DNA from 4 places in the Marinobacter sp. NFXS9 genome. Region 1 is predicted to be linked to each of the others. Evidence: predicted binding sites of a transcription regulator. Region 1 holds the regulator's gene; each other region holds the start of a gene.

The links. The regulator FliA, encoded in region 1, starts transcription of late flagellar genes. The targets are predictions, from matches to a motif close to CTAAAGTTTNNNNNNNNNNNGCCGNTAA.
Region 2: a site for FliA is predicted at 5,172-5,199, ahead of J3364_RS19390 (methyl-accepting chemotaxis protein). Genes of this name have one in related genera too.
Region 3: a site for FliA is predicted at 2,314-2,341, ahead of J3364_RS17660 (methyl-accepting chemotaxis protein). Genes of this name have one in related genera too.
Region 4: a site for FliA is predicted at 3,212-3,239, ahead of flgM (flagellar biosynthesis anti-sigma factor FlgM). Genes of this name have one in related genera too.

Annotation. Positions count from the first base shown of each region.
Region 1 covers NZ_JAGDDW010000002.1:302,905-310,463, reverse strand. Annotated here, with positions in the region: gene J3364_RS05030 (chemotaxis protein CheA) at 1-1,603, opposite strand, end outside; gene J3364_RS05025 (protein phosphatase CheZ) at 1,617-2,402, opposite strand; gene cheY (chemotaxis response regulator CheY) at 2,420-2,806, opposite strand; gene J3364_RS05015 (RNA polymerase sigma factor FliA) at 3,100-3,843, opposite strand; gene J3364_RS05010 (MinD/ParA family protein) at 3,911-4,723, opposite strand; gene flhF (flagellar biosynthesis GTPase FlhF) at 4,833-6,104, opposite strand; gene flhA (flagellar biosynthesis protein FlhA) at 6,163-7,559, opposite strand, start outside.
Region 2 covers NZ_JAGDDW010000016.1:35,231-42,789, forward strand. Annotated here, with positions in the region: gene cyoB (cytochrome o ubiquinol oxidase subunit I) at 1-250, shown strand, start outside; gene J3364_RS19365 (cytochrome o ubiquinol oxidase subunit III) at 253-879, shown strand; gene cyoD (cytochrome o ubiquinol oxidase subunit IV) at 880-1,206, shown strand; gene cyoE (heme o synthase) at 1,206-2,096, shown strand; gene J3364_RS19380 (Yip1 family protein) at 2,334-2,945, shown strand; gene J3364_RS19385 (nitrate- and nitrite sensing domain-containing protein) at 2,988-3,914, opposite strand; gene J3364_RS19390 (methyl-accepting chemotaxis protein) at 3,907-5,046, opposite strand; gene J3364_RS19395 (GNAT family N-acetyltransferase) at 5,321-6,889, shown strand; gene J3364_RS19400 (hypothetical protein) at 7,004-7,261, shown strand.
Region 3 covers NZ_JAGDDW010000013.1:56,070-63,628, reverse strand. Annotated here, with positions in the region: gene J3364_RS17675 (GGDEF domain-containing protein) at 1-54, opposite strand, end outside; gene J3364_RS17670 (ABC1 kinase family protein) at 401-1,822, shown strand; gene J3364_RS17665 (YqaA family protein) at 1,832-2,254, opposite strand; gene J3364_RS17660 (methyl-accepting chemotaxis protein) at 2,470-3,822, shown strand; gene J3364_RS17655 (methyl-accepting chemotaxis protein) at 3,828-4,541, shown strand; gene J3364_RS17650 (GrxA family glutaredoxin) at 4,705-4,959, shown strand; gene J3364_RS17645 (6-phosphofructokinase) at 5,029-6,291, opposite strand; gene mpl (UDP-N-acetylmuramate:L-alanyl-gamma-D-glutamyl-meso-diaminopimelate ligase) at 6,504-7,559, shown strand, end outside.
Region 4 covers NZ_JAGDDW010000001.1:213,546-221,104, reverse strand. Annotated here, with positions in the region: gene J3364_RS00995 (CheR family methyltransferase) at 430-1,263, opposite strand; gene J3364_RS00990 (chemotaxis protein CheV) at 1,301-2,233, opposite strand; gene flgA (flagellar basal body P-ring formation chaperone FlgA) at 2,443-3,147, shown strand; gene flgM (flagellar biosynthesis anti-sigma factor FlgM) at 3,281-3,607, shown strand; gene J3364_RS00975 (flagella synthesis protein FlgN) at 3,615-4,085, shown strand; gene J3364_RS00970 (cyclic di-GMP-binding domain-containing protein, MshE-related) at 4,190-4,927, opposite strand; gene J3364_RS00965 (peptidylprolyl isomerase) at 5,335-5,916, shown strand; gene mnmC (bifunctional tRNA (5-methylaminomethyl-2-thiouridine)(34)-methyltransferase MnmC2/FAD-dependent 5-carboxymethylaminomethyl-2-thiouridine(34) oxidoreductase MnmC1) at 5,934-7,559, shown strand, end outside.

The DNA of each region.
Region 1 (7,559 bases):
ATTCGTTGCTGGTCAGACGATCCGCGGCGTCCTGTTCAAACAATCCTTTCTCGACCGCCTTCTGACGCAGCTTGTCCGGATCCATGCCGCCACCGTCGTCTTCAATCGACAGCAGGATATGGTCCCCTTCCTGCTCGGCTGAAAGCGTCACCACACCCGTCCGGGGCTTACCGGCTTTTTCGCGCACATCCGGTGCTTCAATGCCATGGTCTACGGAGTTGCGCACCAGGTGAACCAGCGGATCGGACAGGGCTTCGACCAGGTTCTTGTCCAGGTCGGTGTCCTCGCCGTGCATGACCAGATTGATTTCTTTCTTGAGGCTGCGCGCCAGATCGCGTACCACACGCGGGAAACGGCCGAAGACTTTCTTGATCGGCTGCATGCGCGTCTGCATGACGGCAGACTGGAGATCGGTGGTCACCACATCGAGGTTGGCCACCGCTTTGTGCATCTGTTCGTCTTCGCTGTCGTTACCCAGGCGCTGCAGGCGGTTACGCACCAACACCAGCTCGCCCACCATGTTCATGATGTCGTCGAGGCGTTTGGTGTCCACGCGCACGGTGGTTTCGGCAGCCGGCTGGGAGTCCCGCTGCGGTACAGCCGGGCTGGCGGGCGATTTACTCTCGTCCTTGTTGGCGGGAGCGCCCGGTTTCTCAGCCTTCCTGGGCGTTGGTGCCGGTTCCGGCCTCTTCGCTGCCGGCTGGCTGGCGCCCGGGGCACCGGGGCCTTTGCCTGAGCCGTGCAGTTCGTCCAGCAGGTTCTCGAATTCGTCGTCGGTAATCAGCTCATTGGCACCGCTGGTCCTGGCGCTCGCATCCGATGCACCACCGCCCTTTGACGCCGGTTCGACCGAGCCTTTGAACTGCCCCTTGCCGTGCAGGTCATCGAGCAGACTCTCGAACTCATCGTCGGTGATGTCATCACCGCCACTGCCGCCGGATTGCCCTGCTGCAGCGGGCTTGTCGTCGTCTGCCGGTTTACCGCTGTGCTGCCCTTTGCCGTGCAACTCATCCAGCAGGTTCTCAAACTCGTCGTCGGTGATCTGATCGTCGCCGCTGCTGTCGCCGGATGACGATTTCTCATCCTCAAGGGCATCCAGCAACTGCTCGAATTCTTCGTCGGTGATATCGCCCTGGTCCGCATGGCCGCCGGCTTCAGCCGCCGGTTCAGGCTGGGGGGCTGCCTCCGGCTCAGGTGCGGCGGGGGCCTCACCTTCGGGCAGCGCCAGGGCATCCAGCGCCTCGATCAATGCCGGATCGGCCGGTGTCGGTTCCTCCCGGTTGCGTACCTGGTCAAACATGGCGTTGACGTTGTCCAGGGCTTCGAGGACCACGTCCATGAGATCGGAGTCGACCCGGCGCTTGTGGTTACGCAGGGTGTCGAAGACGTTTTCCGCCGAATGACAACAATTGACCAGCGCTTCAAGCTGCAGGAAGCCGGCACCCCCCTTGACGGTGTGGAACCCACGGAAGATCGCGTTTAGCAGATCCCCGTTATCCGGATTCTGCTCCAGATCCACCAGCTGTTCGGACAGCTTTTCGAGTATTTCACCAGCCTCTACCAGGAAGTCCTGGAGAATTTCTTCGTCAGCATCAAGCGCCATGCAGTGTCCTCACTCAAAAACCAAGGCTGGACAGGAGGTCATCGACATCATCCTGGCCGGATACGACATCCTCACGCTCTTTGGCGTTCATTTGAGGGCCTTCGCCTTTTTCGATTGTTGTCGTTGTTTCGCCGATATCATGGACAGTGCCGGTGATTTCATCGACATGGCTGGCCATGACCACCAGGCTGAGCAGGTGTTCTTCCACTTCCTTGACCAGCGCCGTGACCTTCTGGATGACCTGACCGGTCAGGTCCTGGAAGTCCTGCGCCAGCAGGATCTCGGACAGGTTGCCGTAAAGGGCTTCCGCATCGCTGGCCGTTTGTTCGAAGAAGTTGTCGATCCGGTTGTACAGCTCACGGAATTCGCCGGCGCCGATTTCCCGGCGGCGCAGCTTGTGCCAGTCGGCTCGCAGCGCAACGGCCTGCTCCCGCAGGCTGTTGGCCTTGGGCATCGCCTCTTCCACGATGTCCATGGTGCGGTTGGCTGCCTGACTGGTCATGTCCACCACGTACGCCAACCGGTCGGAAGCGTCCGTGATCTTGGACAGGGCTTCCTGCTGCTCCGGGTTCTGCGGATCGATACTGAAGTTGCGAATGGCCTCGTGAAGGCTGCGGGTCAACCGGCCAACCTCACGGTAAAGGCTCTGGTCCCGGACATCATTCAGTTCATTAATCAGGCGCATCGCCGCGGCGTAATCGCCGGCGTCCACCTGTTGCTTCAGTTCTTCCGCCTGGTGCTGCAGCTTCTCAACGACATCGGGATCGAGGGAGCCGGCCTTGTCTTTTTTTGTGCCCATGATTGGCGCTCTGATACTCAGGACTGGATGCGTTCGAAAATCTTCTCGATCTTTTCCTTCAGGACAGCCGCCGTAAACGGCTTCACGACGTAACCGTTAACGCCGGCCTGAGCCGCCGCCACGATCTGGTCACGTTTGGCTTCCGCCGTCACCATCAGGATCGGCAGATTCTTGAGGTTCTCGTCCGCGCGAACGGCCTGCAGCAGTTCAAATCCGGACATGCCCGGCATGTTCCAGTCGGTGACCAGAAAATCGTATTTGCCACTCTTGAGCATGGGCAGCGCGGTGTTGCCGTCATCCGCCTCGTCAGTATTGGTGAAACCGAGGTCGCGAAGCAGATTCTTGATGATCCGTCGCATCGTGGAGAAGTCATCCACGATCAGAATTTTCATGTTTTTGTCCAAAGGGACCTCCAATCATTACAGCCCGGAATACCAATCCAGCGTCCAGTTCAGTGTCCGGCAATCCACACGATGCCGGCGCCACTGAAAGCACCGCCTATTCTGTCGCGTCAACGCCCGCTGTAAAGCGTCCGTTACCAAAAACTACAGTTCCGGGATCAAAGCCTGGGCATCAACGCTGACCACAAGCTCCCGGAATTCGATGTCAACTATTTGCTTGTCGCGCCTGATGTCGCGCGTCCGCCCATTCTGCCCTGCTCAACCGGCGTTTTGCGAACCGGCTTTGAACGGCGTGGCTAACGGACTTCCTGCCAATCCGTCAGGCGTGATTTCAGGCGCAATGCCGCCTGACTGTGAATCTGGCTGACCCGACTTTCACTGACACCGATGACGGCGCCGATTTCTTTCAGGTTCAGCTCTTCCTGGTAATACAGACTCAACACCAGCTTTTCCCGCTCCGGCAGCGCCGCGATCGCTTCGGCCAGACTGCGCTGGAATCCGGCCGCCGACAGCTCCTCAAACGGACGATCGGGCACAGCCTCTTCATTGTCTATCGGCAGCTCTCCCGATTCATTTAGCTCATCCAGGCTAAAAAGACGGCCGCTGTTGGAATCGGCCAGGCAGGCATGGTACTCCGGCAGGGTCATGTCCAGCTCGTCGGCGACTTCGTGATCCTGAGCCTCGCGCCCGGTCCGGTCTTCGACGGCCTTGATCGCCTGGGCGATGCGACGGGAATTGCGGTGGACGGAACGCGGCACCCAGTCGCCCTTGCGAATCTCGTCGACAATGGCACCGCGAATGCGGATACCCGCATAGGTTTCAAAGGAAGCGCCCTTGCCGGCATCGTATTTCTGGGCTGCCTCGAGAAGGCCGATCATGCCGGCCTGCATCAGGTCTTCAAGCTGGACAGAGGCGGGCAATCGCGCCAGTACGTGCAACGCGATCTTTTTCACCAGCGGCGCATGGTCCTCGACCAGTTGATGGGCCGATTTGCGCGAGCTCGTCTGTTGGTAGATTCCCAGGCCTTTTGCCAACGTCATCAATCCGGATTACCCGTGTGTTTCAATCGACCGTCATACCACGCCACCTGTCGGTCAGGGTACTCCATCAGGCGTCCACCAGGCGCTCAACGAAAAATTCGAGATGCCCCCGTGGAGAAGACGGGAGCGGCCAGTTGTCCACCTGCTGGGCCAGCGCCTTGATCGCCAGCGAGGCCTTGGCGCGTGGATAAGCGTCAAGCACCGCACGCTGCCGTTGTACCGCTTTTTTGACGGCTTCGTCGTAAGGGACGATGCCCACATATTGTAGCGCAACATCCAGAAATCGCTCGGTAACCCGGGTCAGTTTCCCAAACAGATGCTTGCCTTCCTGCTCGTTGCGAACCTGGTTGGCAAGGATGCGAAAACGGTTCACCCCGTAGTCCCGGTTCATGAGCTTGATCAGTGCGTAGGCATCGGTAATGGAAGTGGGCTCGTCGCAGACCACCAGCAGCAATTCCTGAGACGCCCGCAGGAAGCTGACCACCGATTCGGAAATACCGGCAGCGGTGTCAACGATCAACACGTCGATCTGGTCGCCCAGTTCGCTGAAGGCGTTGATCAGGCCAGCGTGCTCCATTGGCGTCAGCTGGGTCATCCGCTGGGTGCCGGACGAGGCGGGAACGATCTTGATGCCGCCCGGGCCGTCGACCAGTACATCGCGCAGGTCGCACTCGCCGTTCAGCACATCATTGAGATTGTGGTTCGCGGTGATACCCAGCAGGACGTCGATGTTGGCCAGCCCCAGATCGGCATCCAGAACCACCACCCGACGCCCCATCTGTGCCAGTGCAATAGCCAGGTTGACCGAAACGTTGCTCTTGCCAACGCCGCCCTTGCCACCTGAGACGGCGATCACCTGGACCGGGTTAACTCTACTCATGCCGGATACAGTCTCTCACGACAACTCTTGATAAGGATGGCCGGTTGATGACCGGCTCGACAGTGGAGCCCATGAACGCCCTGCGGCTGTTCCGGCGGACTCCCGGACCTCAGGCGCCGGCTGCAACCACGGCGGTTTCCCGAACCTGCTTCAGACGCTCCACACCCAGTCTGACCAGTGGAGCCGCCTGTGCCGGATGAATGTCCTCGGGGATGCGCTGCCCATCGGTGTAATACGCCACCCGAAGACCTGTTTCCATGGCAAAGCCTAGCACCTCGCCGAGTGTCAGGGCCTCATCCAGTTTGGTCATGATACACCCGGCCGGATACGCCATCTTATAGCAATGCCACGTGGATTTCATAATGCGAGGCTGGCTGGTGGCTGCCAGCACCAGGTAAGGCTTGACCGGATGCCGGCTTGCAGCCAGCTCCTCAAGCTGTTCCTGGTGGCCGCGATCGGAATGGGTCAGGCCCGCCGTGTCGATCAGAACCAGGCGTTTATCGGACAGGTCATCGAGAATCTGGTCCAGGGAATGACTCTCATCCACCACCCTCACCGGCACGTTCAGGATGCGACCGAATACAAACAGATGCTCATGTGCCGCGATCCGATAGCGGTCGGTGGTGACCAGCGCCAGGGAATCGGCGCCGTGCTCCAGGACATAACGCGCCGCCATCTTGCCGATGGTGGTGGTCTTGCCAGAGCCAGTGGGGCCCACCAACGCAACCAGACCACCCTGCTCGACCAGCTCCTGCTGCTGGGTGCGCAGGCCGGCCGCCAGCGTGCGCAATGCCCGCTTCCAGCCCTCTTCCAGTCGAACACCAGCAGCGTTACGAGACAGCGTGGAGGCCAGCGTGTGGGAAAGCCCGTACTCTTCCAGTCGCTCCATCAGGCGCTGCTGACTCGCGTCCACCGGGTCGTTTGCCGGGCCATTTGCAGCGGCCGGAGAACGACGCTCGTTGACCATATCACGCAGTGAATGGATTTCCGCCCGCATGGCTTCGAGGGCCGCATGGGTGGCGTCCTGAGCGGGTTCGGCAGCCGCCGGTTCCGGCGTGGTGAAATCCAGAATGTCCTGCTCACGGGGTTGGCGCTTTTCACGAATCTCCCGGATACGGTCCCGCGAGCGGCCGAGTTCTTCCTCCAGGCGGCGATGTTGTTCCGCCTGCATTTCGGCCAGCCGGGCGCCATTGGTCGCTTCCACCGCGGCGGTACCCAGACGCTGACGCGCCAGATTTTCGTCATAGTCGAGAGCCGTCACAATTTCGACGCCCCCATCCACGCGCCGGTTCGACAGGATGACGGCATCCTCTCCCATCTCCAGGCGAACCATCTTCAGGGCTTCCGCCATGGTTGGAGCAAAAAACCGTTTAACCTTCATGATGACCTACCTCCGGTGGCGCCGCGACCCGCGACGCCTTGCTGTTGCTGGGCGAGCCTCACTGCTGGCCCACCGACGCGACAATCGTAATCTGCTTATTGTCCGGCACTTCCTGGTAAGACAGGACGTGCAGGCGTTCGACCCCGTAACTCACAAAGCGCGCCATGACATGCCGCAGTGGCGCCGAAACCAGCAGGATGGCGGGCTTGCCCATCATTTCCTGACGTTGGGCCGCGTCCTGCAGGGAGCGCTGGAGCCGTTCCACCATGTTGGGCTCCAGCACCAGACCGATATCGTCCTGACCGCCGGATTGTTGACTCTGTTGCATGGACTTCAGCAACATCTGTTCCAACTCTGGATCCAGGGTGATGACCGGGATCTCGGATTCGTTGCCGCAGATGCTTTGGACAATCATTCGACGCAGGGACTGGCGGGCTGCTGTTGTCAGGATCCGGGCGTCCTGGGTCTTCGGCTGTACATTGACGACCGCTTCGGCAATCGACCGCATATCCCGGATCGGCACCTCTTCTTTCAGCAGACTCTGCAGGACTTTCAGCAGCAGACTGATGGAAATCGTGTTGGGTACCAGCTCTTCCGCCAGCTTGGGCGACATCTTCTCCAACTGTTCCAGCCACTTCTGGACTTCCTCGTGGCCGATCAGCTCATGGGCGTGCTTCTGCAGGATCTGGTTGAGATGGGTCGCCACCACGGTGCTGGCATCCACCACGGTGTAGCCCAGGGTCTGGGCCTGATCTTTCTTGTCCGGTTCGATCCAGCTGGCATCCAGACCAAACGCCGGATCCTTGCCCTCAATGCCTTCAATCTTGCCGAAAACCTGGCCCGGGTCGATCGCCAGTTCCCGGTCCGGGTGAATCTCGGCTTCGGCAATGGTCACGCCCATCAGGGTGATGCGATAAACGTTGGGCATCAGGTCCAGGTTGTCGCGGATATGGACGGACGGCATCAGGAAGCCCAGATCCTGGGACAGCTTCTTGCGCACACCCTTGATCCGGGTCAGCAGCTGGCCGCCCTGGGATTTGTCCACCATGGGGATCAGGCGGTAGCCCACTTCCAGGCCGACGATATCCACGGTGGACACGTCGTCCCAGCCCAGTTCCCGGGATTCGGTTTGCGGACCGGGCAAGGCCTGCTTCTGCGCGCCATCGCCGCCGCCCTGCGGACCGCCGGAAGGCGCCGAGCGCGGCATACCGCCCCCACGCGCCGGAAAGATACTCTCGTCCTCTTCCACCTGCTGCTGGCGTTTCCAGATGTAGTAGGCGCCCGCGCCGGCGATGAGGCCGAGCCCTATAAAGGCCACGTGCGGCATCCCCGGGATAATGCCCAGGATGATCAGGATGGCGCTGGCAATGAACAGAATCCGCGGTGCGGTGAACATCTGGGACAGGATCTGCTGGCCCATGTCCTGACTGGAGGTGACCCGCGTCACCATGATGG
Region 2 (7,559 bases), on a different contig from region 1:
AACCATCGAGTACAAGGACATCCACATGCCGCGCAACACCGTTGCCGGTCCGGTGATGGGTGCCTTCAGCATCGTGTTTGGCTTCGCCCTGGTCTGGCACATCTGGTGGCTGGTCGGCGTCGGCGCCCTGGGTATGTTCGCGGCCTTCATGGGTCGGATCTTCAACGAGGATATCGACTATTACGTGCCCGCTGAGGAAGTGAAGCGGATCGAAACCGAACACCATAAACAGGTGGAGATGCAGGCGTAATCATGGCAACAGATACGATGACTAACCAACACGTGGCCGCGCATGACGGCCACGACGATCACGAACATCACGACATGACCGGCACGAAGATGTACGCCTTCTGGGTGTACCTGATGAGTGACTTGATCATCTTCGGCTCGTTGTTCGCGACTTACGGCGTGCTGCACAACGGCACCGCCGGTGGCCCGGGTGGCAAGGACATTTTCGAGCTGGACTTCGTTCTGGTTGAAACCTTCCTGCTGCTGTTCTCCAGTTTCACCTATGGCCTGGCCGTGCTGGCCATGCACAAGGACAAGGTCAAGCAGGTCATTGGCTGGCTGCTGGTCACCTTCGCCTGTGGTGCAGGCTTCGTCGGGATGGAAATCTATGAATTCCATCACCTGATCGTGGAAGGCCTGGGGCCGGATCGCAGCGCGTTCCTGTCCTCCTTCTTCGCGTTGGTCGGCACGCACGGCCTGCACGTGAGCTTCGGTCTGCTGTGGATGGCGATCATGCTGATCCAGCTGTCCACCAAGGGCCTGACCGACATGACGCGTCCGCGCATCATGTGCCTGAGTCTGTTCTGGCACTTCCTCGATATCGTGTGGATCTGCGTGTTCACCTTCGTCTACCTGATGGGAGCACTGTAAATGAGTCACTCTCACGACCACGACAGCCATAGCCACGGCAGCACCAAGTCCTACATTATCGGGCTGATCCTTTCCATCCTGCTGACGATCATTCCGTTCGGCATGGTGATGAAAGGCGGATTCGACGAGACGTTCGTTGTCATTGCAATTGCGATCCTGGCGGTATGCCAGGTGCTGATTCAGCTGATCCTGTTCATGCACCTGAACCTGAAGACCCAGGAAGGCCGAGATTCCGGTTCCTTCGTCTTCTTCACCGCCGTGATCCTGGTCCTCGTCATTGGTGGCTCCCTGTGGATTATGTATCACCTGAACATCAACTTGATGTAATGCCGGGCACGTCCTTCAAAGACGTGCTTGGGCAGTTCATCGCGCTCACCAAGCCGGGGATCATTTTCGGTAATTCGATTTCCGTCATGGGCGGCTTCTTCCTGGCCGCCCAGGGTGAGTTCAGCCCGGGCCTGTTCATTGCCACACTGGTGGGACTGGCCCTGGTGATTGCCTCCGGCTGTGCGTTCAACAACCTGATCGATCGCGATATCGATGCGGTGATGGAGCGCACCCGGAACCGGCCTCTTGTTCAGGGAACGATCACGCCGGCCACGACCCTGGGTTTTGCGACCCTGCTGGGTCTGGCCGGATTCACCATGCTGCTGAGCACCAATCTGCTGACGGCGGGCCTGGCGGTCTTCGGCTTTGCGATTTACGTCGGCGCCTACAGCCTCTACTCAAAGCGGCACTCCGTATACGGCACGTTGATTGGCAGCCTGTCCGGGGCGGTCCCGCCGGTGGTGGGCTACTGCGCCGTCAAGGGTCAGTTTGACGTTGGTGCGGCGATCATCCTGGTCACCTTCTGCCTGTGGCAGATGCCGCATTCCTACGCGATTGCCATCTTCCGCTTCCGCGACTACCAGATGGCCGGTATTCCGGTCCTGCCGGTGGCCCGGAGCATTCGCACGGCCAAGATCCACATCGTGGGTTACACCGTGGCCTTTATGCTGGCGGCGTTGTCGCTGAGCCTGGCGGGTTACACAGGCATCGCCTATTTCGTAGTGATGCTGCTGATGGGCCTGTACTGGCTGAAGCTGGGAATCGCCGGTTTCCGCACTGAAGACAATGTGAAGTGGGCCAAGGGTAACTTCGGCTTCTCCATTCTTACGGTGTGTGTGCTGAGCCTGATGATGGGCATCAACGGCGTCCTGCCGGCTTTCCTGGCCTGAATCGCCATCCTGACGAGCTGCTGTAATGTGTTGTAGCAGCTCGTTTTTCCCTTCCTTTTCCCGATTTCCCCGCCACGCCATCGTTCGCTGAATGCGCTTTCCGGCCTGTGATGGAGTCATGATTCGGGCAATTTCTGTTCGATATCCGGTGTGCTATTTTCAGAATCATCAACTATATGTTTGAGTAATAGAAGCTAAGTGTAGAAAGCCGTCATCACCATTGAGAGGGGTGCTTGTATGCTGACACACGTCTGGGGCCTTCTGACTCACCCGAAAAGTGAATGGGGCCACATCGAGGACGAGCACGAAACGGTAACGCATCTGTATGCGCACCATGTCTTTACGCTCGCCGCTGTTCCCGTTATCTGCGCCTACATCGGCACGACCCAGGTGGGGTGGGGCTTTGGAGGCGAACACGCCTTTATCAAGCTTGATCTGCTAAGCGCGCTCTACGCCGGTATCGCCTTCTATATCGCCATCCTGGCGGCCGTGTTCCTGGTGGGCAACGTGATTTACTGGATGGCCCACCGGTTCAGAAAACCGCCGAGCCGGCGCCGCTGCGTGATTTTTGCCGGTTATATCGCGACCCCCATGTTCCTCAGTGGTCTGGTCGCCGTGTATCCCATGGTCTGGCTGTGTCTGCTGGCGGGTATCGTGGGCTTGTGTATCAGCGCCTATCTGCTCTACCTGGGGATTCCCTACTTCCTGGGCATCAGCTCGGAACAAGGCTTTATTGTCTCCAGTACCACCCTGGCGGTCGGGGTGCTGGTGCTTGAAGGTCTGCTGGCCGTGACTGTGATGATCTGGGGTTACGGTGAGGTTCTCCTGCCCTGGTTGTTCCGGTTCTGACGACGGGGTGCTGAAAGCACCCCAGTGCTTTTCCATCTGAGCCTATTTGGCGGGCACCGCGTCGCGGAGAGCACTCTCCGTGGCAGGTCGTCCGCTTTTTTGCGTCGGGGCCGGCGGCGCATTGACCGCCGTTGGGCCCGCCAGGTCAGACAGTGCGGCATCCACCAGGGCAAACAGCGTATCGACCGCCTGGGTGCCCAGCTCAAAAACCGTCTTCGCGTGGACTGCAATTTCCTCGGAGCCCAGCAGGTCGTGATCCAGGCTTTCAAGAAACCGGTCAACCGCCCGTTTGCAGGCGTCCAGTCGCGCAGCGGGGCCGGTACCGGGGATTCCTAGTCGGGAAAAAGCGGTACGGGACAGCGTGTCGACCTTCTGATGAAGAAACCGCAGTCTCACCCGTTGTGCCGCGTCGCTGGCCCCGGCGGCGGCCATGCCGGTTCCCAACGCCCTTGCCTGACCGGCCCATTCGGCGGCATTGATGACCTCCTGCCAGATGCAGGGCAGATACGCGAGGCGCGAGTCACCCTGCGCCAGGTCCATGTGACACGCGGTGTCCTGAATCAGGTTGATGCCACGACGGATGAGACGATGGTGATCGGTGAGGTTGTGGCCCGGATCGCGGCCGTTCACGTCTTTTACACGTTGCCATTGATTGACCAACGTCTGCCAGTCGCCGGTCAGATCGGCCGGTAATTCGGGCGGTGACCCCATCAACCGGTCGAGCTTTGCTGCCAGGGCGCTGAGATCCTGTGCCATGGTCCGGTTTCCGTTCAGCACCCCGTTACTCAGTCCACGATGACGCTGCAGCCCGCTCACCAGTTGTCGCAGTTGGGTGAGCGTCTCGAGAGCTGCCTGCCGTTCGCGGCGTTGCTGGCGGCGCTGGTGGACATGGAAAGCCATCAGTGCGATGACCAATAGCACCAGAACGGCCACCTCCGCCGTTATGAAGAGTAAGCGGGTATCAGGCATGGCTGGGCTCCTGTCCGGTAAGGTGTGCCAGATGAAGGGCGATGTGACGGGCCTGGTGGGCTGCCGCCTGATTGTCGCTGTTACCGGCCCGGACCCGCTCCGCCAAGCTGGCTATCTCGGCGACGGCCTGGCCCTGTTCGCCGGTGCTGACGGCAACCTGATCCACCTGTCCGGCGAGGTCCCGGGTGCGTCCCTGGACGGCTTCCAGCAACGTGCGGACCGTCTCTGAACTGCCGGCGCTGCGATCCGCCAGGGCAGCCAGCCGTCGCACCTGTTCCGCGGCCTGTTCGATCTGTTCCTGCACGGCTGCATTGTTCTGCCCAATCTCGTCGGCGGAGGCCTGGCTGTGCTGGGCCAGCCGCCGGACCTCTTCGGCGACGACGGCGAATCCCCGACCGCTCTCGCCAGCCCGGGCCGCTTCGATGGCGGCGTTGAGTGCCAGCAGATTGGTCTGTTCGGCGATGCCGCGAATGGTACCGGTCATGGCCGTGATGGTTCGGGAATGCTCACTGAGCTGCTGGATCAGGCGGTCGGTGGCCGCGGTTTGTTGCGCCATTTCGGTGACCTGCTGCACCAGAATGGACAACTCGCGCAGGCCTTTGGCCAGTTCGGCATCGGCCGTCTGACTGGCGTCGCGGGACTCGCCGGCGCGATCCGCCACGTCACGGATACTGGCGGTCAGCTCCTCCACGGCCGCGGCGGCAACGCCCGCGGATTCGCTCTGCTGCTCGGCGTTGCGGTTGACCAGCGCTGCCGCCGCCTCGACTTCGCCGGACGCGTGTGAGATTTCGTCCAGGCGCTGTTGCAGGCTGTGTCGGGTTCGTTCCAGCTCGGTCAGCTTGCGCTGCAGCCGCCGGGCTACCGGGCCCAGCAGGAGCCAGCGTGTGCTTGTGAGGAGGTCGCCCTCGTCACGCTCAATGCCGTCACGGAGCCGGCCCAGCTCCCAACCGATCAGCCAGAGGCTGGCGATCAGCAGGTACAAGGGCATGGCGACGACGAAGACCGCCCACACCGGCTTCAACGCCGGCGCGGCGGCCAGGGCCAATAACCAAAGTGCCGCCAGGAGTAACGCCAATCCGGTTGTGTGAAGTGCCCGCATCAAAAGTTGTACGGGGTAAGTAAGCGCTTGCATGCGACTGGTCTCCTGTCCTGGGGCGGCGTCTGAAGCAAAAACGCCGCCGCCCGGAATCCTGTCTGCAATGACAGGATCCCGGGACGACGGCGTCGTTGCCGGACAGGGCCGCGCCCTGCGTTTGATGATCTGCCCTGGCCGACGCAAATTGGGTGCCACGGGACCGTAGCTTTTTGTAAGCCGCGCCGGTGCCGGTCGTTTCCGTGCCCCTCTTGACGGCGGGGTCGGTCACGGAGAAGGATGAAGCGACTGTCGTTGCGTTCTGGAGGTGCCCATGTGTCCGCCGTTTAGCGATCCCAGCCAACACCTGTCTGTACGTCAGGCCACCCTGCAGGATATTCCCGGCATCATTCGGCTGAGTCGCCGGGTGTATGCCGACACCGGCATGTACGGCTACACCGAAGGCCCACTGACCGGGCAGATGAACAACTTTCCCGAGGGCCAGTTCGTGGCTGTGGTGGGGGACCAGGTGGTGGGCTACTGCGCGACGTTCCGCATCGCCGGGGAAGTCGCCCTGGCGCCGCACGACTGGACGTCCATCACTGGCAATGGCTACGCCTCGCGACACGATCCGGAGGGCGACTGGCTCTATGGCATGGAGGTGTGTGTCGACCCGGATTATCGCGGCTACCGCATTGGCCAGCGTCTGTATAACGAACGCAAGGCCCTGTGCCAGAGCCTGGGGCTGCAGGGCGTGGTGTTCGCCGGTCGGCTGCCGTCGCTGCGTCGGCGCATCCGCAAGTTCGAATCCGTCGAGGCCTACATCGAGGCGATCAAGAGCAAGAAACAGCGCGACGACGTGCTGTCCTTCCAGCTCCACAACGGGTTCGAGATCCACGGCATCATTCCCCATTACCTGGATGCGGATCACGATTCCATGGGCTATGGCATTCACCTGGTCTGGCGCAACCCGGCAGTGGAACGCAACGGCGACCGCGGCAAGCAGAAGCGCTACGGCAAGCGCATGCCCGACACGGTGCGGGTGGGTACGGTGCAATACCAGCAGCGGCCGGTGGCGTCCTTCGAGGCGTTCAGCGACATCGTCACCTACTTTGTCGACGTGGTGTCCACCTACAAGGGCGATTTCGTGGTGTTCCCCGAGCTGTTCACGTTGCAGTTGCTGTCGATAGAACGCCGCAAGGAAAGTCCGGCGGCCGCAATCGAGGCGATCACCGAATACGCCGGGGCCTACCACGACCTGATGCGGGATCTGGCCCTGCGTTACAACATCAACATCATCGGCGGGTCGACACCGGTGCGCGAGGAAGACGGCGCCATCCGCAACATGGCCTACGTGTTCCTGCGTGACGGCCAGGTCTTCAGCCAGCCCAAGATTCACCCCACGCCGAACGAGGCCTACTGGTGGAACATCAGTGGCGGCCGCCGGGTCAGCGCCATCGAGACGGACTGCGGACCGATTGGCGTGCTGGTCTGTTACGACGCCGAATTCCCCGAAGTCACCCGCCACCTGGTGGATCAGGGCATCCAGATCCTGTTCGTGCCCTTCTGCACCGATGAAAGGCAGAGTTACCTGCGGGTGCGCTATTGCTGCCAGGCCCGCGCAGTGGAAAACCAGCTGTTCGTGGTGATGTCCGGCAACGTCGGCAACCTGCCCAATGTGCCCAACATGGAGCTGCAATACGGCCAAAGCTGCATCCTGACGCCCTGCGATTTCCCCTTCGCCCGGGACGGCATTGCCGCCGACACCACGCCCAACGTGGAAACCGTGGCCTTCGCCGATCTGCGCCCGCAGGTGCTGCTCACCGCCCGCAACAGCGGCACGGTAAAGAACCTGTACGACCGCCGGCACGAGCTGTACAGCGTCAACTGGCGAGGCGAGTGAGCAGATCGTCATGTGCCGTTCAGCCTCGGTTCATGGAACCGGGTTGATGCCATCCGGGTCAGAGCGGTTAAAGTGGAAGGACACATCAGAACACCGACAACGTGGAGGTGAACAATGGCTGCGCAGTCCGAATGGAAATCCCTGCGCGAGGAATATGAGGCTGCCTGGACCCGGTATCAGGACGTGGCAGACCGGGTGTATGCCGCCTATGAGGATCTGGACAGTGGCGTTCAGGATCAGACGCCGGCCAATGAGGACCTGTCCGAGTTACAGGAAGCCTGGAAGGCACTTGAAAGCGCTCGTGAGCGACTTCAGGAGCGCGCCAACGAGTTGCATGAACGCCATATGAAGACGGGTAAGTCGATCTCATAGGGTTCAGTTTTAGGCGCTAGTGAGGGGAGTGCCCTGCGGCTCCGGGGCCGTCGGAATGCGGCCGAAGAGGCCGGGAAAACCGACGGCTTTCCGGGCACCTATGCATGCAAACTGCAATTAAGTTGAAATTAAGTGGTTTCGACGGTTGTCGATTGACCTTCCGGACATTTATCTTGAACACCACTTAAAGCTTTAAGTTTCGCGGATTCGACGGAATCGGGTGGTAACGGCCAGATTCCGTTTTTTATGTGGAGAATCTTAAAGCATTAAGTTAATGCAAAAACGTTTAAGCCTTACA
Region 3 (7,559 bases), on a different contig from region 1:
GAGCCAGTTGATCAGCCGGGGAACCGGTATTTCGCCCCGGGTGTGGTCGGGCACAGGGGCTGACGGCCAATAAGACTTGGATGAATCGGGCATCATTGTTAGCGTTATATTTATTGTTTAATCGATACGAGCATAGCGCCAAATGCAGTAGCGCTCTGTTTTAAAACGTAAACATGACGTTTGCGGCGTCGCATAGTCGCCTGTGCTGGTTAATCAGTGATCACTACACGGCAAAGCTGCAGGGAATCCATTGGCTCCGGAAACCGGGCTGGCGCGGCAGGTCGGTGACCAGAGACGGGTCGGGCTCACGTATAATCGGTAGGACCCACTTTCGAAGAGCGCCCGGAAGCCGACCATTCGGCCGTCGGGCTGCAGCATTCACCAGCTTCTGGATCCCTTGATGACTTCCAAAAAAACGCGCAAATCCGTTTCCCGCATCAAGACCGGCAGCTTCGAGCGCCGGCTCAGTCTGACCCGGGCCGGTCTGTTCGCCGGTACCCGCATGGCCACGCACATGGCCACCAACCTGTTCAGCAGCCGCGAAAAGCGTGAAGAGCGCCACCGCCAGATGCTCTCAAGCCAGGCCCGGTTCCTGGTGGATGAACTCGGCAAACTCAAGGGCAGCGTGGTGAAGATCGGTCAGGTCATGGCGCTCTACGGCGAGCATTTCCTGCCGGCCGAAGTGACCGAAGCATTGCACACCCTGGAAGACCAGACTACATCACTGGCCTGGCCTTCCGTCGAGAAGGTGTTGGCCAAGGAGTTGGGTAGCGAGCGCCTGGCCCAGCTGGACGTGGATCCGGAACCGATTGGGTCGGCCTCGCTGGGGCAGGTCCATCGTGCGGTACGCCGCAGCGACGGTCTGGAGATCGTGCTCAAGGTCCAGTATCCGGGCGTCGACACGGCGGTGGACAGTGACCTGAATGCGGTGGCGCAGATCCTGAAAGTCGGACGCTTTGTGTCCATGGGTCCCGAATTCAACGAGTGGCTCGAAGAAGTCCGCACCATGATGCATCGGGAAGTGGACTATGCGCTGGAAGCCCGGACCACCGAGCATTTCCGCAAGATGCTCGAAGGCGATGACCGTTTCGTGGTGCCCCGGGTCCTGCCGGAGTATTCCACCCGCCATGTGATGGCGTCCACTTTCGAGCCCGGCTGGCCGGTCAGCTCGGACAAGGTGGCTTCGCTGTCGCTCGAGCGTCGGAGTGCGCTGGGCCGTGCCGCGTTGGAACTGTTCTTCCGTGAGCTGTTTGAATGGGGCGAGATCCAGACCGACCCCAACTTCGGCAACTACCGCATCCGCATTGCCGAGGAAGCCGGCACTGAGAGCGACCAGATCGTGCTGCTGGACTTTGGAGCCGTGCAACAATACCCGGACAGCTTCCTCGAGCCGGTTCGGGACATGATCCGGGCGTCCTATGAGCAGGATCTTGAGCGGGTCATCGAAGGCGGGACCAAGCTTCATTTCATGAGCGAGAGCTGGCCCGAGGACGTGCTGCGCCGGTTCGGCGAAGTCTGTATGTCGGTGTTGGAACCGCTGGCCCCGGCCAACGGCGAGTGGCCCGAATTCGCGGTCAACGAGCAGGGCCAGTACCGCTGGAAGCAGAGTGACCTGCCGTCGCGGGTGGCCCGTCAGGCGGCGCGTTCGGCCATCAGCCGCTATTTCCGGATTCCGCCCAAGGAATTCGTCTTCCTCAACCGCAAGCTGATCGGTGTCTACACCTTCATTGCGGTGCTGCGGTCGGAGTTTAACGGCGAGGATCTGTTGCAGGACTATCTGTACGACAGCGAAGAGGCGGCCGCCCGGGACGCCGGCGACTGACCCCGGAAGTCAGGTCGCTTCCAGCACCAGCCACAGCACCAGGGCGTAGCGAAGGCCCTTGCCGATGGCAACCAGCACGATGAAATTGAGCCAGGGGACGCGCATGATGCCGCCGATCAGCGTCAGCGCGTCACCGCCGATGGGCAGCCACGCCATCAGCAGCGACCACTGGCCGAACCGGTTAAACCGGTTCTGGGCCTGTTGCAGCTGTTTTTCACTGACCGGAAACCAGCGCTTGTGGCGAAAACGCTCCACCTGCCGTCCGATCCATCCGTTCAACACCGACCCCAGGGTGTTGCCCAGCGTGGCGAACAGCCATAAGCCCCACAGCGAGTAGCCCTGCGTCACCAACCCGCCGAGCAGAACCTCGGAGTAGGCCGGCAACAGAGTGGCTGCGGCAAAGGCCGTAAAAAACAGGGACAGGTATGCCAAATCGACTCCCGTCTGATTACACAGTGTAGTGGTGGGTTTACCGGTCGATCACTATCGTTATCAAGAAATCGTCCGTCAGGCCGATAGCTTATCTTGTCAGCCGCACAAAGTCTGAGACAAGGGAGCTGGGCGTGATGGCGTACGACGTATACGAAGATCTGCGGTGCCCCTACCGGACCGGGTGGTGCTGCCTCACTCTGTGACCCGGGAGTGTCATGAAAAAGCTGTCTCTGAAAGTCAAACTCTACGCGCTGGTCATTGTGCTGCTGCTCATTATGGGCCTGAGCATGATCATAACCGCCCAGGTATCGCTCTCCAGCATGGAGTCGCGCATTTCCGATGACACCGGCGAACTGGTGCAGAACATTGTTGTCGAGCGCCTGCGTGCCACGGCCGGCCAGTATGGTGAGCTGGTGGCCAGTATCTTCAACCGCGCCTACAAGATCCCGGAAACGTTCCGCGAGGTGATTCACCGCAACGTCGAAGGCTCCGATTCTGCGCGCATGAGCCGCCGTGACCTGATGGAAACCGCCGGCGCGATCCTCAAGGGCCAGCCGGAACTCAGCTCCATTTACGCCCAGTTCGAACCTGATGCCTACGACGGCCAGGACCGCTACTTCACCGGGGGCGTGGAAGATCACAGCAGTGATGAAGGCACGCTGGAGATCTACTACTACCGGGACCAGGACGGCAAGATCCACTTCAGTCGCACAGCGGATCCGTCGACCAAGTACGATACCACCAAGAACGAATTCGGCATCCGCGAAGCCGAGTGGTACCTGTGCTCCAAGGAAACGCTCAAGCCCTGCACCATGGAGCCCTACAACTACGAGATCAGTGACGGTTATTCCGAGCTGATGACCAGCCTGGTGATGCCGATATTCAAGGATGGCAAGTTCGGCGGGGTCGTCGGTGCCGACATCAATCTGTCCACCATCCAGAAGACGCTCAAGCAGGTCAGTCAGAACCTGTACGACGGCGCCGGCCGCGTGACCCTGGTCAGCGAGATGGGCCTGATTGCCGGCACCAGCCATTACGACAAGTTCCTTGGGCGGCCGCTCAAGGAAGCCCTGCCGGATCGGGCGGCGGCTTATCGCAAGCTGGACAAGGACGGTGACAACGACGTCTTTGATAACGGCGAAGACATCGCGGTGGCGTATCCGATCCACATCAAGGCTTCCGACACGACCTGGTCGATGATCATCGAACTGCCTCGGGATGTTGCGCTGGCCGACTTGAGCAAGGTTGAGGATGTCCTGGGCGAGGAAGTCGACGCCACGGCAGGGCGTCAGTTGACGGCGGGCATCATCGTGTCGATTGTTTCCCTGTTGCTGCTGGTGGTGCTGGTTCGCAGTGTGACCCGGCCGCTGGATCGCATCCGTGACCGCATGGCCAATCTGGCCAGCGCCGAGGGCGATCTGACCCAGGAGCTGGAGATCGATACCCACGCCGAGCTGATTGCGTTGGCGGACGGCTTCAACGCGTTCCTGGCGAAATTGCGGGACATGATCAACGACCTCAAGTCGATCAATGGCCGCGTCAGCATGGCGAGATCGACAGCGTCGTGACCGCCATGAACGAGATGTCGGCCGCTGCCAGTGAAGTCGCCACGTTTGCCAGCGACGCCGCGGGCAATGCCCGGGAAGCCAGCGACGGGGTCGTGAGCACCCAGTCGACCCTGACCACCGCCGTCAACGGCGTGCAGGAACTGGCCGCCGATATGGAAGAGGCCAGCGGAGCCATCGGTCAGGTCGCCAACCGCAGCGACGATATCAACCGTATCCTGGAAGTCATCCGCGGCATTGCCGAGCAGACCAACCTGCTGGCGCTGAACGCAGCGATTGAAGCCGCACGGGCCGGTGAGCAGGGTCGGGGCTTTGCTGTGGTGGCCGATGAGGTGCGCACGCTGGCGTCGCGGACACGTGAGTCCACCGACGAGATCAGCGAGATGATCGAAGGGCTGCAGGGTGAGGTCCAGCAGACCGTGACGGTCATTCGCGGCGGCGTCGACCGGGCCACCAACGCGGTTGAACGGACCCGCGAGGCGGATCAGTCACTGGCCGAGGTGGTGCAGCGTATCGCCACCATCGTCGAGCACGTCACCCAGGTGGCCACGGCGGCCGAAGAGCAAAGTTCGGTCAGCGAGGAGATCAACCGCAACCTGACCAACATCGGCGATGCCGCCAGCGACCTGCGCGAACTGTCTCAGCGGGTTCGCGGTAACGGTGAAGAGTTGGGTGAGCAGGTGATATCGCTGGAAGAACAGCTTAACCGCCTGCGGACCTGAACCGGACCGGGTAGGGCGGTATCAGAGCCGACAGTGCGCTGTCGGCTCTGATGCCGCCACCTGGCCGCATACGCAGAGCCTATGACGATCATTCAAAGCACCAAATGGGAAAAGACGCGGCCGTCTGGCAAGCTGAGCCCCATTGAATCCGAGGAGGTCGAAGATGGATCGCGTGACCATCTATGGCCGCATGAGTTGCGGTTTTTGCGTCCGTGCCCGCCAACTGTGTGAAATCAAAGGTTTTGATTATCAGTTTGTGGATATGATTGCCGAAGGGATGAGCAAAGCGGACATCGAAAAAATGATCAACGAGCCGGTCTATACCGTGCCGCAGATCTTTGTCGGCGACAAGCACGTCGGTGGCTTCACCGAATTTGCCACCTACGTGCAGCAGCGGGAGGCTTCTTCACTGGCCTGAGTTGTCAGCCGGCAGAACCAAAAAAGGCGCCCGATGAGGGCGCCTTTTTTATGCGTACCGGAACGTCGATCAGATGTCGAAAGCCGTCCGCAGTTTCTTTTCGGCCAGCACCTTCTGCAACTTGGCAACCTTGGGCAGACCGTTTTCGAACGGCGGGAAAGCCTCGCCGTTGATCAGCGGCGACAGGTACTCGCGGCAATCCTGGGTGATGCCGAAGCCGTCGTCGGTGATGAAGTGGATCGGCATCTTCTTTTCCTGGTTCGCTACTTCGCTCAGTGGCGCTTCGCCGATGTGCCAGCGATAGGGGGAAGACTGCTCACGCACGATGGTCGGCATCAGGGCCTGCTTGCCGGCCACGGCCATTTCCACGGCGGCCTTGCCCACGGCGTAGGCCTGCTCCACGTCAGTGGCCGAAGCGATGTGGCGTGCGGCGCGCTGCAGGTAATCGGCCACGGCCCAGTGGTACTTGTAGCCCAGGGCCTGCTTGGTCATGTTGGCCAGTGCCGGGGCAACGCCACCCAGCTGGGTGTGGCCGAAGGCATCTTTACTGCCCGCATCGGCAAGGAAGCGACCGTCTTCATATTGGGCGCCTTCGGACGCGACGACCACGCAGTAGCCGTAGTTCTCGACGCTGTATTCGACACGCTTGAGGAAGGCGTCCCGGTCGAACGGGATTTCCGGGAACAGGATGATGTGGGGCGGATCGCCTTCACCCTGGCCGGCAAGACCACCGGCGGCCGCAATCCAGCCTGCGTGCCGGCCCATCACTTCGAGGATGAAGACCTTGGTGGACGATTCGCACATGGACTTGATGTCCAGGCTGGCTTCGAGGGTGGAGGTGGCAATGTACTTGGCCACCGAACCAAAGCCCGGGCAGCAGTCGGTAAACGGCAGGTCGTTATCGACGGTCTTGGGGACACCGATGCAGGTAATCGGGTAACCCATACGCTCGGCCAGCTGGGAGACCTTGAACGCGGTGTCCTGGGAGTCGCCACCGCCGTTATAGAAGAAGTAGCCGATGTTGTGGGCCTGGAACACTTCGATCAGGCGTTCGTACTCACGCTTGTTCTCGGTGAAGTTCTTCAGCTTATAGCGACAGGAACCAAAGGCGCCGCCCGGCGTGTGCATCAGCGCCGCAATCGCTTCGTCACTTTCCTCGTTGGTATCGATCAGTTCTTCCCTGAGCGCCCCGATGATCCCGTTGCGGCCGGCGTAGACCGTGCCGATCGCTTCCGGGTGCTTGCGGGCAGTCTCGATCACACCACAGGCACTGGCGTTGATCACGGCGGTGACACCGCCAGACTGGGCGTAGAACGCGTTCTTGATGGCCATGGTTGCTGGCGCCTCCTGCAGATTGGTCACTTCGCGCGAATGATACGTTAATCTCGGGTACATTTCATGACGGTCTTGTAGGATCCGGCAACCCCGAATCGGCCCGCGTCAACCATTTTCGGTTCGCCCCGGCTTGACGCCGCAGCAGCGATACAGGACGCTTCAGTCTTTGATTCAATGGCCGCCTGCGGCTGAACAGAAACAGGACAACCATGCATATCCACATCCTCGGTATCTGCGGGACGTTTATGGGCAGTCTCGCGGTGCTTGCCCGGGAGGCCGGGCACACGGTGACCGGCTCCGACCAGGGCGTTTATCCGCCCATGAGCACCCAGCTCGAAGCCCAGGGCATCGGGTTGATGGAGGGCTATTCCGCCGACCACCTCAAGCCCGCACCGGATCTGGTGCTGATCGGCAATGCCATGTCCCGCGGCAATCCGGAAGTGGAAGCGGTGCTCAATCGGGGTGTCGACTATATGTCCGGCCCCGAGTGGCTGACCCGGGAAGTCCTGCGCAAACGCTGGGTGCTGGCCGTTGCGGGCACCCATGGCAAAACCACAACCACGTCCATGCTGCTCTGGATTCTGGAGCAGGCCGGCTTCGATCCCGGCTACCTGGTGGGCGGCGTGCCCAAGGATTTCAGCGTCTCCGCCCGGCTGGGCAGCAGCGATTTCTTCGTGATCGAGGCGGACGAATACGACAGCGCCTTTTTCGACAAGCGTTCCAAGTTCATCCATTACCGCCCGCGCACGCTGATTCTTAACAACCTGGAATTCGATCACGCGGACATCTTCGACAACGTCGAGGCCATCGAGCGCCAGTTCCATCACCTGGTCCGCACCGTGCCGTCCAACGGGCTGATCGTGCGGCCCGCGCGCGATACGCACCTGGACGCGGCGCTGGACCTGGGCTGTTGGAGCAGCGTCCAGACGACCTCCGTGGCCGGCGAAGTGGAACAGGCCAACTGGCGCGCCGAACTGCTGGTGGACGATGGCAGTCGGTTCATGGTGGTCCATCACGAACAGCCGGTGGCCACCGTGAGCTGGCAGCAGACCGGTCTGCACAATGTCCGTAATGCACTGGCGGCCATCGCGGCGGCGCGCCACGTCGGCGTTACGCCGGACCATGCCATTGCCGCGCTGAACCGCTTTTCCGGCGTCAAGCGGCGTATGGAATTGCTGGCGGACGTCAAGGGGGTTCGGGTTTATGACGATTTTGCCCACCATCCCACCGCCATCGCGACCACGCTCGACGGCCTGCGCAAGAAA
Region 4 (7,559 bases), on a different contig from region 1:
AACCCGGCTTTCGAGCCGGGTTTTTTATTGGCCGACCGGGTGGGTAGAAGAACCCTCGCGGGTTCGACCGGAGCAGGCGAAAGCCTGCGGAGGAACGTCAGAGCGCCAGCGACGACGGCCCCGAAGGGGTGAGGCGCAACGCGCCGAATAATCCCGACCGGGTAGCTCCCGCCCCAAATTAGCCCTCGCATATAGAACCCGGCTTTCGAGCCGGTTTTTTTATTGGCTGATTGGGTGGGTAGAAGAACCCTCACGGGTTCGACCGGAGCAGGTACTGCCTGCGGAGGAACGTCGGAGCGTATGCGACGACGGCCCCAAAGGGGTGAGGCGCAAAGCGCCGAATCATCCCTCCCTCTCCGCCAAATTTGAGAAAGCCCGGCAAGAGACCGAGCTTTTAATCTGCCTTACTTCGCGTTCAACCAGAGCGCCTTACCGCTTCTTGGCCCGATAGATAATCCCCGGCTGACACTGAACCATCTCATAGTATTCCGGCAGCCCATTCAGGGATTCCGAAGCGCCCAGGATCAGGTAACCGCCCGGCACCAAGGCGCTGTGCATGCGGGTCAGGATGTCTTTCTTGAGGTCCGCGGAGAAATAGATCAGGACGTTGCGGCAGAACACCAGATCAAACTTGCCCATGATGTAGCGGTCCAGGAGGTTCAGCTCCTTGAACTCGACCATGCTCTTGATCGCAGGCTTGATCTGCCAGCCGCCGGACGGCGAGGACGTAAAGTAGTTGCGTTGACGGTCCGGCGAGAGGCCCCGGCCGATGGCGAGCATTTCGTACTCGCCCCGACGCGCCACTTCCAGGACGCTCCGGGAGATGTCGGTCGCCACGATCCGGACGTCTCCCCGCAGGCGGCCCGGCTTGAGCCGGCGAAACTCGTCGATCGCCATCGCGATGGAATAAGGCTCCTGCCCGGTGGAACAGGCAGCCGACCAGATCCGTAACGGCTGGTTGCCCTTCTGCTCCGCCAGTTCCGGCAGCAATCGCTCATTCAGGATGCGGAAGGGGTGGGTGTCGCGGAACCACAGCGTCTCGTTGGTGGTCATTGCATCGATCACCACCTCACGCAGAGGATCCCGGGGGCGCTGCAATTGCTTGATCAGGCCACCGAGCGTATCGAAGCCGTTTTCCTCAAGGATTTTCCGGAGGCGGCTCTTGACGAGGTATTGCTTGTTGTCGCCCAGCAAAATTCCGCAGGCGTCCTGCAGGAATCCTTTGAAAGCGTCGTATTCCTGGGGAGTAATCTCTGATTTCATGGGCTCTTGCAGCGACTCCGGTCCTTCTCGGCGCGGATCATAGTTGATCCAGCACTTCCATCACCCGCTCAGCGAGCTCGTCTGGGCTGAACTTCGCCATGAAGTCGTCAGCACCCACTTTCTGAACCATGGCCTTGTTAAACACACCGCTCAACGACGTATGCAGCATGATGTACAGCGAGTTCAGCTGCGTGTTTTCCTTGCACCGCGTCACCAGGGTGTAGCCGTCCATTTCCGGCATTTCCACGTCGGAAATCATCATGCACAGGTGATCGCTGATGTCGGAGCCGTCGGCCGTCAGCTCTTTGACGTAGTCCAGGGCCTGTTTGCCGTCGTTACGAGTGACCACCGCCAGTCCGATCGCGGTCAGACAGCGTTCGACCTGGCGCCGCGCCACACTGGAATCGTCGACGACGAGAACGGGACGGGTGGATGTCCGATCGGTTTCGGAGCTGCGGCCCACCAACTCTTCGCCCACATCCTCGCGCAACGGTGCCACCTCGGCCAGGATCTTTTCAACATCGATGATTTCGATCAGTTGATCGTCGATGCGGGCCACGGCGGTCAGATAAACCTCGCGTCCGGCACCCTTGGGCGGCGGCGACACTTCTTCCCAGTTCAGGTTGACGATGCGGTCCACGCTGCCCACCAGGAAACCCTGGGTTCGCCGGTTGTATTCCGACATGATCACGAAGCTTTCGGCGAGGTTACTCGCAGGAATCTCGGGTAACCCGATCGCCAGACTCATGTCGATGATCGGAATGGTCTCGCCCCGGATGTGCGACACCCCCCGGACCACCGACCGGCTCTGCGGGATGGATGACAACTTCGGGCACTGAAGGACTTCCTTCACCTTGAAGACGTTGATGCCGTAGACCTGACGGCCACGCAAGCGAAACAGTAGCAACTCCAGGCGGTTCTGCCCGACCAGCTGCGTTCTCTGATTCACACTGTCCAATACGCCTGCCATAACGCTCTTACCTGTCTTGTTATTCCGTTCCGCGTCAAAAGATGGCCGTTATCATCCATGCTGATTAAATCGGCACAGTTATTGCGACTTTTACCGAAAAGTGTCCGGCATCATCCGCCGGTGACGGAAAGTCGTCAATAGGCCATGGGGCTAGTTGATCGCAATCCTGCCCCTGGATTCAACCGTAAGCATAGGTCATACAGTCCAAAATGCGCATAGTCATTTTCCTCTTGTCCATTGGCATGGTGATCTCGTCACCCCTGAGCGCCGCCGAAAAAACGACGGCGGCCATGATCCGGCAAGCGGCGCAACAGTTCCTCGATCAATACGTCGCGGAGCGCAAGGACGCCGGCCAGACGGCCACCTACAGCCTGGGCCCACTGGATTCACGACTGAATCTGGCCGCTTGCGATGGCGGGCCGTCCGTCAGTTTCACCAGCGATCCGACAGAAACCACGCAGCCAACCCTGTCCGTATCCTGTGATGGCCAGCGCCCCTGGCGCCTTTATCTCTCTGCAACGCTGGAAATTCGCGGCCCGGGGCTGGTCGCCGCCCGCCCGCTAAGCCGGGGCGAGCGCATTACCGAAGGGATGATTGCGACCCAGCCGATAGTCATCAATTCCGTTCGCCGGGGAGCCATCACGCGGCGTGGGGACCTGGTTGGACTGGAGGTCCGGCGCTCTGTGAATTCCGGCACGATTTTCACCCCGGACGTCGTCACCCAGCCCGATGCCGTGTCCCGGGGCGACCATGTTATTATCGTCGCCCGCAGTGGATCGATTGCCGTGCAGTCCCGAGGCAAAGCACTGGGAGATGGGCGCGTGGGTGAACAGATCATGGTCCAGAACCTGCGTTCCGAAAAGACGTTGCGTGCGCAGGTCACGTCTCCGGGACACGTTGAAGTCCCGATGTAGGCAAGGCGGAAGAGGCTTGCCGATGTCCGGCAATCCCCTGCCGCAAAAATAATTGCCGTTTTCGCTAAAGATTCACTAAAGCCGGCCGATACAAACTGTAACCGGTTTAACTCACTTATCCGCAGGTACCGTTATGACAGTTGACTTTAATGGAATTGGCCCCGGCCAGGTCAACTCCAAGACCACCTCCACGAATACCAGCAAGGCCAACACACAAACGCCGTCGACACCGACGCCGACCGAACAGGCTCGCACCCAGGGTTCACGCCCGGATAACGTCAGCCTGAGCAGCCAGGCGCGTGACCTGAAGAAACTGGAAGAGCAGATGAGCAGCTATCCGGAAGTGGATGACGATCGCATCGAGCAGATCAAGTCTGCTTTGGCCGATGGCAGCTACAAGGTGGATGCAGAGAAAGTGGCCCAGAAAATGCTTGATATGGATAAAAGCATTTTTGGATGAGTAGATCATGGCCGCCATCGATGATTTGAAAGCATTGCTCCACAAAGACATCCAGCAACTCGAACAACTGGGCGGATTGCTGGCGTCAGAGAAACAACTGCTCAAGACCTCGGACATGGCAGGCCTCGAAGCCCTGACACGGGAAAAGAACCACCTGCTCAACGAGGTCCGCGAACGAGCCAAGCGCAAGATCCACGCGCTGGTTGCAATGGGCTTCAATCCCCGGCACGGCCAGCCTTCCACTTTCATCCGGGCAGCCGGCGTTGAAGAACTGACCCAGCTCTGGAACGAAGCCGAGAATCGCCTGAAGGCCTGCCAGCGTCTCAATCAGGTCAATGGCCGTATCATTGGTAATCTGCAACAGCGCCTCGGGCGTCTGACGGAAATCTTCCGGGGCTGTGCCGACCAGGCCAAACTCTACGGCGCCAAAGGGCAATCCACGGCCGTTAGCCACAAAACGGTACTGGCAAGCGCCTGACACGCCAACCTGTCAGCCACCCCATTGTTGAGGGGATAAATCAAGCATTCTGGGAAAGGAAAGACCGGGCTGGACAGCACACTCAGCCCCGGGAACGGCCCAGCTTATGGCCGCGTGTAGATCGTCATATGCGATTCTGGCGAGAAGCGGATGTTGTGCAGGCTGACATTCCCCATGGAAGGCCCCTGGGTACCTGACACCCGGATTTCGTTCATTTCCACGCTCTCAATACGCTCCGGCAGAGCCAGTCTCAGACCGCCATCAGCCAGAAGTTCCAGCCTCGGCTCGTCTTCCCGGTAATGCACGCCGCTGATGGTCAGATCGGAGTCCAGGAAATTCAGCACCGGCACAAAGGCGTGCGTGACCAGTTTCAGGCCTTCGATGGCGTCGGCTTTCTGCTCATCACCGTTGGCCGCGTCATCCGGCATTTGGGCGACTCGCTCAATCCGCGCCAGCAGGTCATCGGTTCCCTGCCCGGCAACTCCGCTCATTTCTGCATCCGTCAATGGACGGAAGCCACTGCCTTGCAGCATTTCATCGGACGTGATGGCGCCCTCAGCCTTCTCCGGTGTTGCCGACGCCAACGTAACCACAGGCTGCAGCGGTAATGCCACCATCGCCACGACAGCGGCGGCACGCCGGTAGTGGCGCTGCTGGCGCAAGGCCCGGGACAGATCCCGTTCGCTGACCCAACCGGCGGCAACCAGAACCTCACCGAGCAATGCACCAGATGCGCGCTGCTGTTCCAGCGCCTGTTCCAGTTGCGCTTCACTGATGTGACCGCGATTGACGAGGAGTCGCCCAAGTCGCGACTTTTCCTGATAACCCTGAGTGTTCTTCACCTGTTTCCTCCGTGTGGCTCGACGCGCATCAACGATCTGCGAAACCGCTCGCGATGCCGGCAAGTCTCAGGCCTGCCTGCCGACTCTCGCGTTCGCTGTATCAGTCCACGCAAAGCATGGATCGGGATCACGCACCTGTACAGAAACTGATCGAATCGATACGTAACGCCCGGTGAGCAAAGCGCGCCTGTTTGTTGTCATTGTTTTTATAACGCCGGGTCGGTAACCCATCACGAGCGTTTCGTGACAATCGGCGAGCATCCTGCAAGCGGCTGATTTCCCTTAATAGCCGTGGAAATCTGATAAACTGCCCGGCACCCTGATCAAAGCATGAGGATCCTGTCTTGACGAGTCTCACCCTCAAAAACAACGTTAAATATCCCTATGGTGTGATCTTCCTTCGAGGATTGATTGCACTGATCCTGACCACAGGATTGGTCACAGGCGTTCAGGCAGCGACCAGCGATCAGAATTCATTTCCTCAGGTCCGCCTTGATACCACCGAGGGCGTTGTGACCATTCGCTTGCGACCGGACGTGGCGCCGAAGACCGTGGCCAATTTCCTGGAATACGTTAAGGCCGGATACTACGACGGCACCGTCTTTCATCGGGTCATTCCCAGCTTTATGGTCCAGGGCGGCGGTTTCACGGCCGACCTGAGCCGTAAGACCACCCGTGCTCCGGTACCCAACGAAGCCAGCGAGACGTTCGGTAATGTGCGCGGCTCCGTTGCCATGGCGCGAACCAACGATCCCGACTCGGCCACCTCCCAGTTCTTTATTAACCTCGTCGACAATCACTTTCTCGACAAGGGCGTTCGTGGCGCAGGCTACACCGTCTTCGGCACCGTCACCGACGGGATGGGCGCCGTCGACGCCATCGGCAATGTGCCGACCGAACGGCAGTCCGGCATGGCCGACGTTCCCGAGACGCCGGTCGTGATCCGCTCCGCCACCGTGATCGAGCCTGACCAGGACACCAAGCCCTGATGTCCGGGGCACCGTCGATGTCAGCCACCCTTCGCCCGCCGGCGATTGAATCGGCTGATCTGGAATGGCGCGACGGGCAACCGGTCTCCAAGCGCTTTGGCGACGTTTACTTCAGCCGGGAAAACGGCCTGGAGGAAACCCGTTACGTGTTTTTGGGCTATAACCGGCTGGAAGAGCGCTTCCGGGCCCTCGCCAGTGGCTCCACGTTCGTCGTTGCCGAAACCGGCTTTGGCACCGGTCTTAATTTCCTCGCAACCTGGCAGGCATGGCGGGAACAGGCGCCGGCCGATGCGCAGCTTCATTTCGTCTCCGTAGAGCGCTTCCCGCTTACCCGGGCCGACCTGCAGCAGGCACTGGCCCTGTGGCCAGAGTTGGAACCTTTAGCGAACGATCTGCTTACCGAGTACCCGCCTCTGGTCACCGGTGTCCATCGTCTGGTATTTGACGAAGGCCGGGTTCGGCTCACCCTGTATTTCGGTGCGGCGCAGGACGCCTGGCAAGCGCTCGCCTTTCAGGCCGACGCCTGGTTTCTTGACGGTTTCGCACCGGCCCTGAACCCGGACCTCTGGGCGGAAGGCCTGATCCGGTCCGTCGCCGGACACAGCCAGCCAGGCACCACCTTTGCCACCTTCACAGCCGTCGGCGCCGTTCGTCGCGCGCTCCAGGCGGAAGGCTTTACCGTGCGCAAAGTGCCCGGATTTGGGCGCAAACGGGAGATGCTGGCCGGCGAGCTGACAGATGATGGAAATCAGACGACGAAACACACCAATCCCGAAGGCGCCGATGGCGAAGTCCTGGTGATTGGCGCCGGCATCGCCGGGTCGCTGGTGGCCCGAAACCTGGCCGATCGGGGCCGCACTGTGCGGGTGCTATCAAAAGGCCCGGGCCCGGCGGATGGCGCCTCCGGCAATCCCCAGGCTGCCCTTTACGTCAAACTCGGTGTCGATTACGGCCCGGAAACCCAACTGGCCCTGCATGCCCTGCTGCACGCCCAGCGCGCCTACACCCGCTATGCACGGCAATGTGCGCCGGCGTCATTCTGGTATCCCGACGGCCTTCTGCAGCTCGCCACCACCGAGCAGGAAAAATCCCGGCAAGCCCGGTTCCTGGATCGCAATGACTTTCCGGAGGCCATCCTGCGCCCGGTCTCTTCGGCCGAAGCCAGTGAGCTGGCCGGCTGCCCGATCAACCATGACGGCCTCTGGTTTCCCGCGAGCGGCTGGTTGGAGCCCGTGAACGTGTGCACCGCACTGCTTGAGCACCCACGCATCACCTGTGAATTTGGATGCGAGGTCACCGACATAACCGCCCGCGACGGCGTCTGGCACCTCGGTGATCAACGCGGCCATCAGTGGCAGGCGCGACACGTGGTGGTCACCGGAGGGCATGAGGTGGGCGATGTGCTGCCCGGGCCCTCCCGGTACCGGTTCCGCGCCATTCGCGGCCAGGTAACGCAGTTGCCGTCGGACCGCCTGAACAATCCCCGGGTGGTCATCTGTGGCCAAAGCTACGTCAACCCTGCTCATCGGGGATATGCGGTGACGGGAGCCACGTTTGACCTGAAAGACAGCGATCCCGGCGTGCGCTCGTCGTCCCACCGGGACAATATCGAAAAGCTGGAGAGCTGGCTGCCCGGCATCTGG